Regions from separate parts of the Robertmurraya mesotrionivorans genome, predicted to be linked through region 4. Evidence: riboswitches for the same ligand, from Rfam matches in the RefSeq annotation. Region 4 holds a riboswitch; each other region holds the start of a gene.
The links. A riboswitch is a leader RNA that binds a small molecule or an ion and turns the genes downstream of it on or off. The one in region 4 is predicted to bind cyclic di-GMP.

Region 1 (3,172 bases), on a different contig from region 4:
CAAATTGAATTAACGTAAATCTTACATAAAACCTGTTTCCAAAGTAAATGGAATCAGGTTTTTCTTTTTGTTTGAAATAGTAGCGGTCTTTAATGGTTACGCTAAAGGGGAGCTTTATTCTAGAGAGGTAGATGAATGTGGAGGTACTAAAGGACATTTTATTGGTTTATGGTAGAATCTTTATTATTATGCCCCTTTTATTAATGGCCACATTGTTTATGGGGAAGAGATCAATCGGAGAACTTCCTGTGTTTGATTTTTTAGTAATCATTACACTTGGAGCTATTGTCGGAGCGGATATTGCCGACCCCACTATAAAGCAAATCCCTACTGCAGCAGCGGTAATTGCACTTGCGATACTGCAAAGGATTGTGACAGCCACAGTGATTAAATATCGGAGAATAGGGAAGGCACTTACTTTTGAACCTACTATTGTAATAAAAAATGGGGAGCTAATTGTAAATAATTTAAAAAAAATCAATTACTCCATCGATAATATTTTGCAGATGCTTAGGGAGAAGGAAGTGTTTGATCTATCCATTGTTCAACTCGGAATCATTGAAGCAAATGGCCGAATTTCATTATTTAAGTATGCTGGTGAGGCGCCAGTTGTCAAAAAGGATCTTGGCCTTACTGAAGTAGACCATCAAATTAGTTTACCTGTTATTATTGAGGGGAAAATTGATACAACGACACTTGAGCATTTAAATAAAGATGAGACATGGCTAAAAGAGGAACTCTCGAAAATGAAGGTAAAATTAAGTGACGTATTTTTCGCATCCATAAATGAGAATCTTATACTACATATATCTCTCCATAATCAGGAAAAGCCAAACTACATAAACCATTAAGAGCATTTTACTTCCCATCACGTAAGCAATATACTATGATCAATACATCACAAACTTTTAGGAGACGATACATGATGTATGAGAAAGGGGAAAGAACGAATGTAGTTCTTTCCCCTTAGGTTTATTGGTTATTTTTGTTTTCGTTTACTTTTTGCGACTGCTGATTTTTTCCTTCTGTATTTTTCTTTGCTGTGTCAGCTTTTCTTTGTTCTTCTTTTACTTTAGCTTCCTGGGCCCTTTTTTGCTCAGCAGCTAGTTGTGCTTGTTCCGTTTGTTTCTTGGCTTCCTCGGCCTTTTTTGCTGCTTGTTCCGCTAATGTTTTTGCTACTTCCGCTTTTGGTGCGCTTGCATTTGTTGTTTTTACTTGTTTTTCGGATGCTTTTGGTTGAGCCGATAGTGTACTCGTAATAACTTCAGCTTCATTTGATTCGGTATCAAGAGGGACCGATATTTCTTCTTCGTCAGTTGAGAGATTTTTGTATGCAATTTTATTCTTGATTTCAGACGAGTGAAGTCCAAGTTCTTTTGCTATCTCTCCAAACCCCTTATCATCACTTGTATAGAGACTACTGATTTCATCTATCGTTTTACCTGAAGCCTCAGATAACAAATACATATGAGCAATTTGTCCAAATCCAAAACCCTGATTTCTCAACTCAGAAACAGATTCTTCATCTATATTTCTGACTGCTGCTGGCAATTGTTTAATACTAACTTGTTGACTTTCAATTTCTTCTAATACCTCTTCAGTTAAAACTTTTTGTATATCCTCATTAATGAAAGTGACTTCTTCGGTTGACGTTTCTAACTCTGATAATGTTTCCTCATTAATTTTATCATTGAAAAGTAATTTTGCTATTTGTTCTTCAGCTAAAGCTAATTTTTCTACGTAATTTTTCATAAGAATATCAATGAATTCATGTTTATCCTCTTCTGTCATAGCTTGTGCTTCAGCCAGTCTTTCCTTTGCTAGTTCCAGAAGGATTTCCGTTTCTTTTTTGGAATTGGTAGTAAGATAAAGCTGGAAGTCTTCTAGTAGTTGATCTACTGAGTATAGAAGCTGGTCAGGTGTTACTCCTGGACTCGAAGAATTCAATTCTGATGCGGAGACAGTTGAGCCGAAGGCAAAGACACCTGAAACAACAAAAGGTAAAATTAATTTTTTCATTTAATAACTCTCCTCAACAAGTATTGAACCAAAACCCGGCAGAGAAGGTGAATGATACACATGAACAAATGAGTCTTTTATCATGGTTAACAATCTTCGGTAACTGGCGAGCATAGTCTATGGACCTTAGCTCCTATAGCTTTGCGCCCTTATATTTCTATAAGTTTGCCTTTTTCGGATTTGATTCTTAATCCAATAGTACCATTCATTTTATTTCTTGATAATAGGAATATAGTATTATAACGTTTGAAAACTCATAGAAAATTCAGGAATCATGATGTGGAAAATTGCTTGTTGTGAGAAAATAGAAAAATATGACAAAGTGAGGAGGCGAGGATAAGAATGAATCGAGTTATGGTGATTGGGGTATCGGCTGGTGTTGGGAAATCGACGTTTACTAGGAAGCTTGGACAGATGTTACATATCCCCGTGTATCATCTAGATGCCTACTTCTGGAAACCAGGTTGGATCGAGGCATCAAATGAAGAATTCTCTGAGGCTCAAAGAACGCTTGTGGAGAAAGAAAAGTGGATCATTGAAGGGAATTACTCAAAAACAATTCATATCAGAGAATCAAGCTGCGATACAGTTATTTATTTAGAACTTCCCTTACGTACTTGTCTTTACCGTGTAGTGAAGCGATTTTTTACGAACATCGGTAACACGAGACCTGATATGACGATCGGTTGTACAGAGAAACTAGATTGGAAATTTATCAAATTTATTATTTCCACCTATTTTGCGAGGAAGGAAAAGATGAAAGATAAACTGAAACAGTACGAGTCAATGGGGAAAAAAGTAATTGTTTTAAAAAATAAGGAAGAAATTCGCTCCTATTTTCAATTAGCTGAAACAAATCAGGGTGATTCACTATCTAATGACCAAATATGAAACAAATAGAGGGGACATGCATAGAATGTAGTAATATTTAGATTTTATTAATAAAGGGGACAAAAGGGGTTAGATGGTATATTTAAACGGGAAATTTCCGGCACCTAACGGTTTTTATAAGACAACTAAGGAATGGTATCAGGCATATACTGAAATATTCGGAACAGTGAACACTTTTTATAAAGAATTAGAATATGAAGTTGAATTATTTGATGAGTTGGTATTTGAGCCCAATCCAACTATTAGACCAGTTTGGTCAGGT
Region 2 (3,172 bases), on a different contig from region 4:
GGAATGCGATGCCATAAATGACCGTATTCTCTCCCGGTGAAAAAACATACCAATCTCCTGTTCGATAATGAAAAATATTAGCGACCGTTTGCGGTAGAAAAAGTAAGAAAATAGGTCCGAAAATTGGAATGAATATGGCAATTGCAAGAAAGAGATGTCTAGTTTCATAGTTTTTCTCATCCATTGAAATCAATCCTTTCTTTAATATATATTTCGATAATAACATGGAACAAAGTAAGAAAGGGAACGAAATTAGAAAAAATTACCTGTTGGTAAACTCCGAGCTTTTCTTAATGATATATGTTATTTTTACAAAAGATCTTGAGGAGATTTAATGAATCATCATAAAATTAAGGTATAGCAATTGATCAGATAAAGGTGATGTCATGATACACAACTATTCAGGTGAAACGATCAGTTACAATATAAACTACAAAAAACGCAAGTCTATTGGAATTTCTATTGATGTTTATGGAAATATTGAGGTCCAGGCTCCTAAAGGAACACCCAATGATTATGTGCTTTTATTTATCGAAGAAAAATGGGACTGGATTCAAGAGAAGTCTAAGGAAATGAAGGCTAGAGCGCTTGGTTCACATGAAAAAGTTTATGACCATGGCGAAAGTTTTCTTTATTTAGGTAACACCTATCCCATCCAAATCTTCCACGACGCCAATCTTACGCAGAATCATGTGAAGTTTGAAGAAAATAAACTACATATCTACGTAAAAGAGTTAGAGGAAGAAAAAATCAGACAGGCACTAAAGCGATTCTACTATCAGCAATGTAAGATCTTAGTAGAGAAGAGTATCAAGTCTTATCAAAGCAACTTTAAAATAAAGCCAAAGGGGGTTCGTATTAATGACAGCAATCGTACATGGGGAACTTGTGATTCTAATCAGCAGTTAACTTTTAACTGGAAGCTCGCGATGGCCCCCCATAGGGTAATCGACTATGTGGTTGTGCACGAAATGTGCCATATGTTGCATTTAAATCATGATCGTTCTTTTTGGAGACTTGTTGGGAAAATTATGCCTGATTATAAGGAACAAGAAAATTGGCTAGCTTTTTCTAGTTGGAAAATGACTGTGTAGTAAGGTGAGAGTCTTCATTTATGAAGGCTCTTTTTTATGTCACTAATTGGTTGATTTTACAATTTGCATTCATATATCTATACACCAATATTGCGAGTATAATAGTACTAAAGTAGTAATTATTCCAATTACGAAAAGGCAAATCTACTGAAAGGTAGAGACGCAAAACCGTGGGTCTAAGGTGAAAGCTAAGATTGCCAGGTTATCGAATACAGCCAGAGATGGCTTTCACGAAGTGCTAGAATGCTACGTGAAATTGGAGGAAGAACAAATGATTAGAGAAGAGATGTTTGATAAAAGGTTACTTATTCGTGATATATTGAATACCCTATGGGTTATTATTGGACTGTATTTGTTAGGGACAGGTATACACTTTTTCCTTACTACGTATGATAAGTGGTTATTTTTTTTAGAAGTGATTTTATTTCCATTATTTAAATTTATTGCTGTCATGGCATGTGCAGAGCTGTTTATGAATAAATTCCGGAAACACATGGAGTACTTTATCATGATTGTAATTACTCTTTTTATTAGCATTATAATTATTAGTATTTACGATAAAGTAATTTTGATGGTTTTACTCATTACTCCTGTTCTGGTCTCATTGTTTTTCTATAATAAAAGAATCATTCGCTTTTCGGTGTTTATATCGATCCTCACTTTTTTAGTCATTTATTTTTTCTATGAACCGATACATGCTTCTATGGATACAGCAGATTTGATTATTATTATCTTAATTTTATTAGGGATTTCACTACTTATAAACAGCCTGATGAAACATAGTGATCAAGTTATGAAAGAATTGTTAAAAACAACAAAAGAAAAAAATGATCTATTCTCTAAAAATATTCAAATGGAAAGGCTTACCCGGTTAGATCCTGTTACGGAATTATATAATCACAGGTCGTTCCATGAACACTTGGAGTCAATTGTAAGTCTGGCTTCACCAGAGAAGTTAAACGTACATGTAGCGGTCCTTGACATTGATAATTTCAAACAAATCAATGATACGTTTGGTCATAGAGCAGGAGACAGTGTAATTATAGAAGTCGCCAGGCAAATTAAATTTTTCTCTGTTGGCGATGACTTTCCTTCTAGGTACGGAGGAGAGGAATTTGGAATTATCACAATGGGAACGTCGGAAGAGGATTTTATTAAAAGGGTGGAAAACATCAGGGGAAATATTGCAAACACTAGTTTTCCTGAGCTCAAGGGGCGTAACGTAACAATCAGTATTGGTGTACAAAAATTGTTGCCTGGAATGAACAAGGAAGATCTCTTTAAAGGGGCAGATGCAGCACTTTATACAGCAAAGAGAACAGGGAAAAATAAAACGGTAATTAATTAGGACAGAATATCGGGATGAAGGTGACAATGTGGAATTAACCATTGTCACTCTTTTTAGCGGGGAAAATTGAAGAAATTTGACTCCGAATCGATGTTAGAATCGTAGGTAATAAATAGAGTAGTTTTTTTATGAAATAGGGGAGGCGCAAATGGACTATAAAGAAATAAGAAATATGAGAGTAAAGCAGCTTCTTGTAACCAATGTGATTATATTTTTAAGTGTAATATTATTTTTCACTGTAGTTAAGATCGCCTTAATATCAGCCTTTCAATTTTTCGTCTTTTTGGGCATCCTTTTGGCACTTCGAGGGATTGTTGGGCTTGTAAGAGGAGAAACGACAAAGTCAATCATACCCATTTTCGAGAAAGTAGCAGTCTATGAAAAGGAAAAAATGGGAAGTGAATGGTACAAAGAAAGGAAAACAAATTTTATTGGAAATATCATCGTGAGTGGCTTTATGTTTATTCAAGCATACTGGAACCGTATTTTATCAGAACAACCCTTTCAAATGGATGTCACCTTTATGATTACACTTTTATTTTTCATTCTATTATTAATAAATATCGCATCAATCGTTCGATTTCGGAAAATCGACCATTCAATAAATAGTAATGAATTAAATGGTTATACTCGAAAATCAAACCTAATAGGAGCAGGAGTAGGTATCATTTTTGGTGTAATCATCGCTGTAGTCACCATTTTTTTTATTGTCTCTTAAGGATACTAGTAG
Region 3 (3,172 bases), on a different contig from region 4:
AGCTATTTGCATAATCTACCGCATCCCACTTTAATGCGAACGAAGATGGTCCAGTGATCGTATAACTTCCATTGGCAGGCGCCTTCATTTCTGGATGCACCAATGCTAGCTCTACCACCGCTCCAACTGGCGATTCACCAAATCTACTACTATACGCATAGATTTCGTATCTATATTCACCCTCGGGAAGATTAGAAATAGTTGTTGATAAGGAAGAACCGGTTGTTTTTAAAACCTTTTTCCCATCTACTACCTGATACACTTTATAACTATTGGCAAACTCAACTGAATCCCATTGTAATTTTAAATCATTACCATTAGAAATCTCATATCCTGCATTCCCTGGTGTTGCTACTACTACCTGATCCAGTACGAAGGACACTACATCACTTCCCTCTGATTCTCCAAATCGAGTGCTATTTGTATATACTTCATACTTGTAATTGCCTGCTGGCATGTTCGTAAATGTAACAGATGTGCCTGTTACTGTGTTCTTTAATATCTTTTGGTCTCCAACTACTTGATAGACCTTATAATTCGTAGCATTTTCAGCTGTTTTCCAGCTTAAGACGATATCATTGCCATTTAGAATTTTATACGCAAGTTCAGTAGGTGGGTTTACTTTTACTGTCTCGATGGTAAAAGTAACTTGTGTACCCTTTTCAGACTCTCCAAATCGGTCACTAGTTGAATGAACCTCATACACGTATTCGCCACCAGGTAGCATAGTAGCTGAAAAAGAAGTTCCAGTTACTGTTCCCTTTAATACTTTCACACCATCCACAACCTGATACACTTTATACCCTGTTGCATATGGTACTGAGGTCCAACTAACTACTACATCATTTTTGTTTTGGATTTTAGCATTTACATTTTCAGGGGGAGCCATCTCGATAGATTGAACAGAGAAAGTAACCTCGCTACCTTCTACAGAACTTCCAAAACGTGAGCTATTTGAATACACCTGATATACGTAGTCTCCTGCAGGTAAATTCTTAAATGTAACATTGGTACTCGTAACTGTTTCTACTAATTCTAACTGTCCGTTTTTCACTGAATATACACTATAACTATTTGCAAACTCCGCTGCCTGCCACTTCAACGTAACATCCGTCACGTTCGCAATTGTAAAAGAGAGATTCGCTGGAGCTTTCATCACTGGCTTTACTACATTTACATTGACTGGAGTTGATGTAGTAGATTCCCCATATAGTGGATGAAAAGAAGAAACCGCGTAAGAGTAAGCCCCCTCGGCCACATTAGAAAAACTATATGTCAGGGTATTAGTTGAGTTTACGAATGACTTTTCACCATTCTCTAATACTTGATATATGTTGTATTTCTCTGCGTACTGTGAAGCTCCCCAGCTTAATACAACATCATTTCCATTTTGAATCGTTGCTGCAAAGGTTGCTGGCGTTTGCATCTCAGGATATCTAATTTCTGTGCTTACCGGTGCTGATGGACCAGACTCCCCTTGACTAGATAAAGTAGAAACTACGTATCTATAAGAGCCTTCTGGCAAATCTTTTAGATCATACGAAGTGCCCGTTGTTGTTCCAAGCACCGTAAGCTGTCCGTCTTTAATTTCATAAACTTGATATCCACTTGCTCCAAATACAGCACTCCAAGTTAGCTTTCCATCGTCTGGAGTAACTGACTGATAAGCTAGATTACTAGGCGGAAGCATGGTTCCAGTATTTGCAGAAGCTCTTATACTACCGATTGGGACAATCAATTGATAGATAAGCATAAGAACGACTAGTAGAACTGGAATATTAAACATTCTTTTCAACATAAATTTACCCTACCTTTCATGTTAAAAAAGGCAAATAAAAAAGAACCCCATAAGAAAGGTTCATAGAAAAGACAATCTATGACTTCTTGTGGTAACTGGCTGCCATTCGCATTTCTGCGGGTAAGGCCCTCTTAGTTTTGCGTCTCACCGTTTCCCGTGATTTGCCCTTTTCACTTCATTAAGTACAATCATTTTTAAAACTCATCTATTACTATTGTTTCACCTCCAAGCATGTGCGTTATAAATCTATTATCGGCAGTTAACGGGAGTTATTTAGGATTAACTACCTAAATTTAGTTCGATTATACTATTTTATTTTTATAATGAGATAGGTATTTACACATGATTCTTTGATACTTTTCGTCTTTCGGATTCAATTCTTAGGGAGTCTCTTAAGATCCACATACCTACAACAGTATAAAATTTCCCACATAAAAACCCCCATTACTGGGGGCTATACACAACTATTGCTTTTTCATATAATCAAGCACGTCCAAGTCAATTTTCCCACGCTCTAACTCACGCGATTCAAAGTTCTCTGTATGTATATAACGCGTCAGTGCCTTGTGAACGCTTTCCTCATCAACATACAAATCTAAATATCCATGTCGTCTTAAGTACGCGATCAATTCTTCCTTCACATGCCCTTCAATCGAAGCAATCCGCTCTTGCTTTGGAGGAGCAAAGTATAGCTGTTGCAAACCAAACACACGAATCAGCTCTTTAATCGGCTCCGGATGGTCGTCGACACGAAGATCAATGAATCGGTCATTGTATCCACCATAACCGCCCGCTTCCTTCACCACTAATAGGGCAGCTGATTGCTGGCCCCGACTATCTCCACCAGCCTCTTGCCCTGCGTTCATTCCAGCGAGTAAGCGCTCGGCTAATGTTCCACTTGTCTCTTGAAACGTTTTTGCCATCGCTTGTACGGTCTGTTCGTCGACTAAAATATTCCCTTGTGCGGCAAAATGCTCTCCGGTGATTCCACCTGCCCAGTCATAACATTTTTCACCGGTAAAAGTGGCAGCATTTCCGTTTGCATCGATGACTCCAACCTGGCGGAGATCCTTGTCCTCATCCTGTGAGGTAATGATTTCGATCACCTCTTCCGCTGACTTTCCTTCTGAAAACAACTTCAATGCCTCCGGACCATAAGCCGTATTCGCGTAAGACTGTGTCGCAACAACACCTACTCCAGCCTTCGCGAACGGAACCACGGCGCCAACTCCAAGAAACTTCGATTGCACCGCAATTCCCCATTCTTTCTCCTTTGGGTCATAACCTACGATTGAAAACGTCATGTTTTTGCCTCCCCCCCTAAATTCTAATTAGGATAGTTTCACCTGAAGGAAGCCTTTGTTGCGCTAGCAA
Region 4 (3,172 bases):
GTGGGATTGATATCGAAAATATTTCACTCGTAGTGAACTTTGATATCCCATATGAAAAAGAGAGCTATGTGCATCGTACAGGAAGAACCGGCCGGGCGGGCTTGAAAGGAAAGGCTACTACTTTTGTGACAGATAGAGAAAAACGATTGTTAGAAGAGATAGAACAATTAATTGGTTTTTCTATTCCACAGAAGGAGAAACCTGCTTCGGGGCAGGTGGAGAGATCACGACCTGCCTTTGAAGAGAAGATTAGTTCCGACCCAGTTATCAAGCAACTAAAAAGCGAGCAGCTAAATAAGGATATCACCAAACTCTATTTTAATGGCGGGAAGAAAAAGAAGCTGCGCGCCGTTGATTTTGTAGGAACCATTTCTAAAATTGATGGTGTATCTGCAGAGGATATTGGAATTATCACGATTCTTGACACGGTCTCTTATGTAGAAATCCTAAATGGAAAAGGGTCACTCGTGTTGTCCGAAATGAAACATACAACGGTAAAAGGAAAACAATTAAAGGTTCATGTGGCAAGAAGATAAGAAGCACTTCCTAGAGGTGCTTTTTTATTTGGAAAAAAGAACAAAACCCATTGACAGAAAATTACTCTTACTTTAATATTATCATTATCAATAATGATAATAAAACAAGGGGGACTTACTATGATAAGCAATGCAACGATCTTGAGCATGGTCGCAGTTATCATATTTTCCATTCTTCTATTTGTAAGTGCCATTCTTTTTACAAAAAAACAGGTAGGAATCTCACTCAAGCCGTTATTAATAGGTAGCATTGGGTTTGTTATTATTACTCAAGTATTAGAGAAACTTCTTCATGTTGTCGTCATAACAAGTTTTCCAAACTATGCTGAACATCCATGGTTATTTGGATTATATGGCGGTTTCGCTGCAGGAATTTTTGAGGAAATGGGACGCTATATCCTTTTTATTTGGCTGTTAAAAAAGTATCAGGATTACAAGGGTGGTCTATCCTTTGGGGTAGGCTGGGGTGGCATTGAAGCAGTAGTAATTGCTCTTTCAACGGTTGTACCATTTCTTATCTTTGCAACCATGATCAATGCAGGTACATTTGATTCATCTATCGGAGCTAGTCTTCCAAGTGATCAGGCAGCAACCATTAAAGAAACATTATTAAATCAGGGAGTTTCTCACTACTTATGGGCAATACCAGAACGCTTCTTTGCCCTCATTATGCAAATCGCTTTCACCTTACTTGTATTAGTTGCTGTTATCAAAAAGAAATTCCAATACGTATTGCTCGCTATAGTCGCTCATGCGGCGATTGATTTTCCTTTAGCTTTCTACCAAACTGGATACATTAAGAGCTTATGGATCATTGAGTTGTACATTGCCTTAATCGGAGTTCTATCTTTCTTTATAATAAAAAGATTAAGAAAATTGTTGATTGGGTAAAAATACCTGAGGCAAAAGTCTGTTTTAATAAAGTATAATAAAAGAAAAACTGTAAAAGGCAAACTTCTCCGAAAGGGAAGGACGCAAAGCCGTGAGCCTAATCGCATGTCATGCGAATGGTCGTCAGGTTGCCAGGTCTCATTTTGTGAGCCTCGGCTTGCAGAATGGGGGAACGTGAAATGAAAAAGCTCGTTGTATCAATGATAATTGTTTTGCTTTTTTCAATTGGAGGCTTTGGATCAAAAATGAGTGCTTCTACTGTAGATCGCTCCACATGGCTTTGGAATCCGTGGGAAATTGTGAGTAATGAAACAGGAACCTTAAGCTTTCTTGAACAAAAGCAAATCAACAAAGTCTATGTACAAATTGATCGAGATATCCCAATGAATGTATACCGTAGCTTTATTACGAAGGCATCAGTAAAAGGGATAAAAGTATATGCTCTAGACGGAGCACCAAGCTGGGTAGCTCCAAAAGGATATCGAAATCAAGATGCGTTAATGAATTGGTTAAAAACCTATCAAGCAGGGTCAACCGCTTCTCAAAAATTTACGGGTATTCATTTAGATGTAGAGCCCTACTTATATAGTGGTTGGAATACGAATAGAGCGGCAACTGTTAAAAGTTATCAAGAACTGATAACAAAAGCGAATACCTCTGCTGCAGGATTAAAACTACCTCTTGAAGCGGACCTGCCATTTTGGTTTGATGAAGTTTCTTATAACAATACGTATGGTAAAGGAAATCTAGCAGAGTGGGTCATTACAAAAACGAATAGTGTAACGATTATGGCATACCGTGATACAGCTCCTGCCATCATTGAAATTGTGAAAAATGAAGTAGCCTTTGCTGGGAAACATAATAAGGCATTAGTAATCGGTGTAGAAACAGGTGCAACAGACGAAGGAGATATGATTTCCTTTTTTGAAGAAGGAGAAGCATACATGAACGAGCAGCTTGCTTCTGTTGCCTCCCATTACGGAACAACCCTTGGATATAAGGGGATTGCTATCCACCATGTGGGAAGCTGGAAGACAATGAAACCATAAAGAACTATGAAAGCACTCAATCAAAGAGTGCTTTTTTGTTCATATTCATCCCTTTTTCTTGTCTAAAAAACATCATATACTTTGTTTAAAGATTGGAAACAGGGAGGGCGCTGTTTATGAACCTGAAACATTTACAATATTTTCGTGTGCTAGCCAAAACACAGCATTATACAAAAGCAGCAGCTCAGCTATATATCACACAACCAAGTCTTAGTCAGGCAATAGGCGAGCTTGAAAAAGAATTAAGTATAAAGTTATTTGAAAAGGTTGGTCGAAATATAAAGCTGACAAAGTACGGCCAATATTTTTTAACCTATGTGGAAAACGGATTAGAGGAGCTTGAAAAGGGTGAAAGGAATCTTCAAAAGCTCACCAATGCCAATACGGGTATCATTGACTTAGCATTCATTTTCTCCTTAGGCGCCGATTTTGTCCCATCGATTATTCAGTCCTTTATGGAAGCGAATGAGGGCGGGCAAGTGACGTTTTCGTGCATTCAAGGAACGACACAGAGTATCATCCAAGGCTTAAAGGAAGAAAATTATGACCTAGCTTTTTGTACGTATGCGGAACATGAACCAGAGATTGATTTTATTCCATTATTGAAAAGAGATATTGTGTTAATCACCCATAAAGATCACCCATTAGCATCAAAAGCTTCAGTGGAATTAAAGGATATTGCTGAGGAAAAATTCG

Region 1: it holds a riboswitch for cyclic di-GMP, as region 4 does, so the genes downstream of both, ACRX5O_RS16925 (DUF5667 domain-containing protein) here and ACRX5O_RS19015 (amidase) in region 4, are expected to answer to the same signal.
Region 2: it holds a riboswitch for cyclic di-GMP, as region 4 does, so the genes downstream of both, ACRX5O_RS19715 (GGDEF domain-containing protein) here and ACRX5O_RS19015 (amidase) in region 4, are expected to answer to the same signal.
Region 3: it holds a riboswitch for cyclic di-GMP, as region 4 does, so the genes downstream of both, ACRX5O_RS12415 (OmpL47-type beta-barrel domain-containing protein) here and ACRX5O_RS19015 (amidase) in region 4, are expected to answer to the same signal.

Annotation. Positions count from the first base shown of each region.
Region 1 covers NZ_JBPCCH010000011.1:76,272-79,443, forward strand. The annotation lists gene ACRX5O_RS16915 (MFS transporter) at 1-18, shown strand, start outside; gene ACRX5O_RS16920 (DUF421 domain-containing protein) at 138-851, shown strand; gene ACRX5O_RS16925 (DUF5667 domain-containing protein) at 973-2,019, opposite strand; cyclic di-GMP riboswitch class I at 2,115-2,199, opposite strand; gene ACRX5O_RS16930 (P-loop NTPase family protein) at 2,362-2,910, shown strand; gene ACRX5O_RS16935 (glycosyltransferase family 61 protein) at 2,984-3,172, shown strand, end outside.
Region 2 covers NZ_JBPCCH010000017.1:46,747-49,918, reverse strand. The annotation lists gene ACRX5O_RS19725 (hypothetical protein) at 1-184, opposite strand, end outside; gene ACRX5O_RS19720 (M48 family metallopeptidase) at 387-1,094, shown strand; cyclic di-GMP riboswitch class I at 1,222-1,304, shown strand; gene ACRX5O_RS19715 (GGDEF domain-containing protein) at 1,366-2,442, shown strand; gene ACRX5O_RS19710 (hypothetical protein) at 2,591-3,160, shown strand.
Region 3 covers NZ_JBPCCH010000006.1:166,736-169,907, forward strand. The annotation lists gene ACRX5O_RS12415 (OmpL47-type beta-barrel domain-containing protein) at 1-1,798, opposite strand, end outside; cyclic di-GMP riboswitch class I at 1,886-1,974, opposite strand; gene ACRX5O_RS12420 (DUF1028 domain-containing protein) at 2,263-3,102, opposite strand.
Region 4 covers NZ_JBPCCH010000015.1:59,413-62,584, forward strand. The annotation lists gene ACRX5O_RS19005 (DEAD/DEAH box helicase) at 1-536, shown strand, start outside; gene ACRX5O_RS19010 (YhfC family intramembrane metalloprotease) at 657-1,427, shown strand; cyclic di-GMP riboswitch class I at 1,475-1,563, shown strand; gene ACRX5O_RS19015 (amidase) at 1,607-2,476, shown strand; gene ACRX5O_RS19020 (LysR family transcriptional regulator) at 2,593-3,172, shown strand, end outside.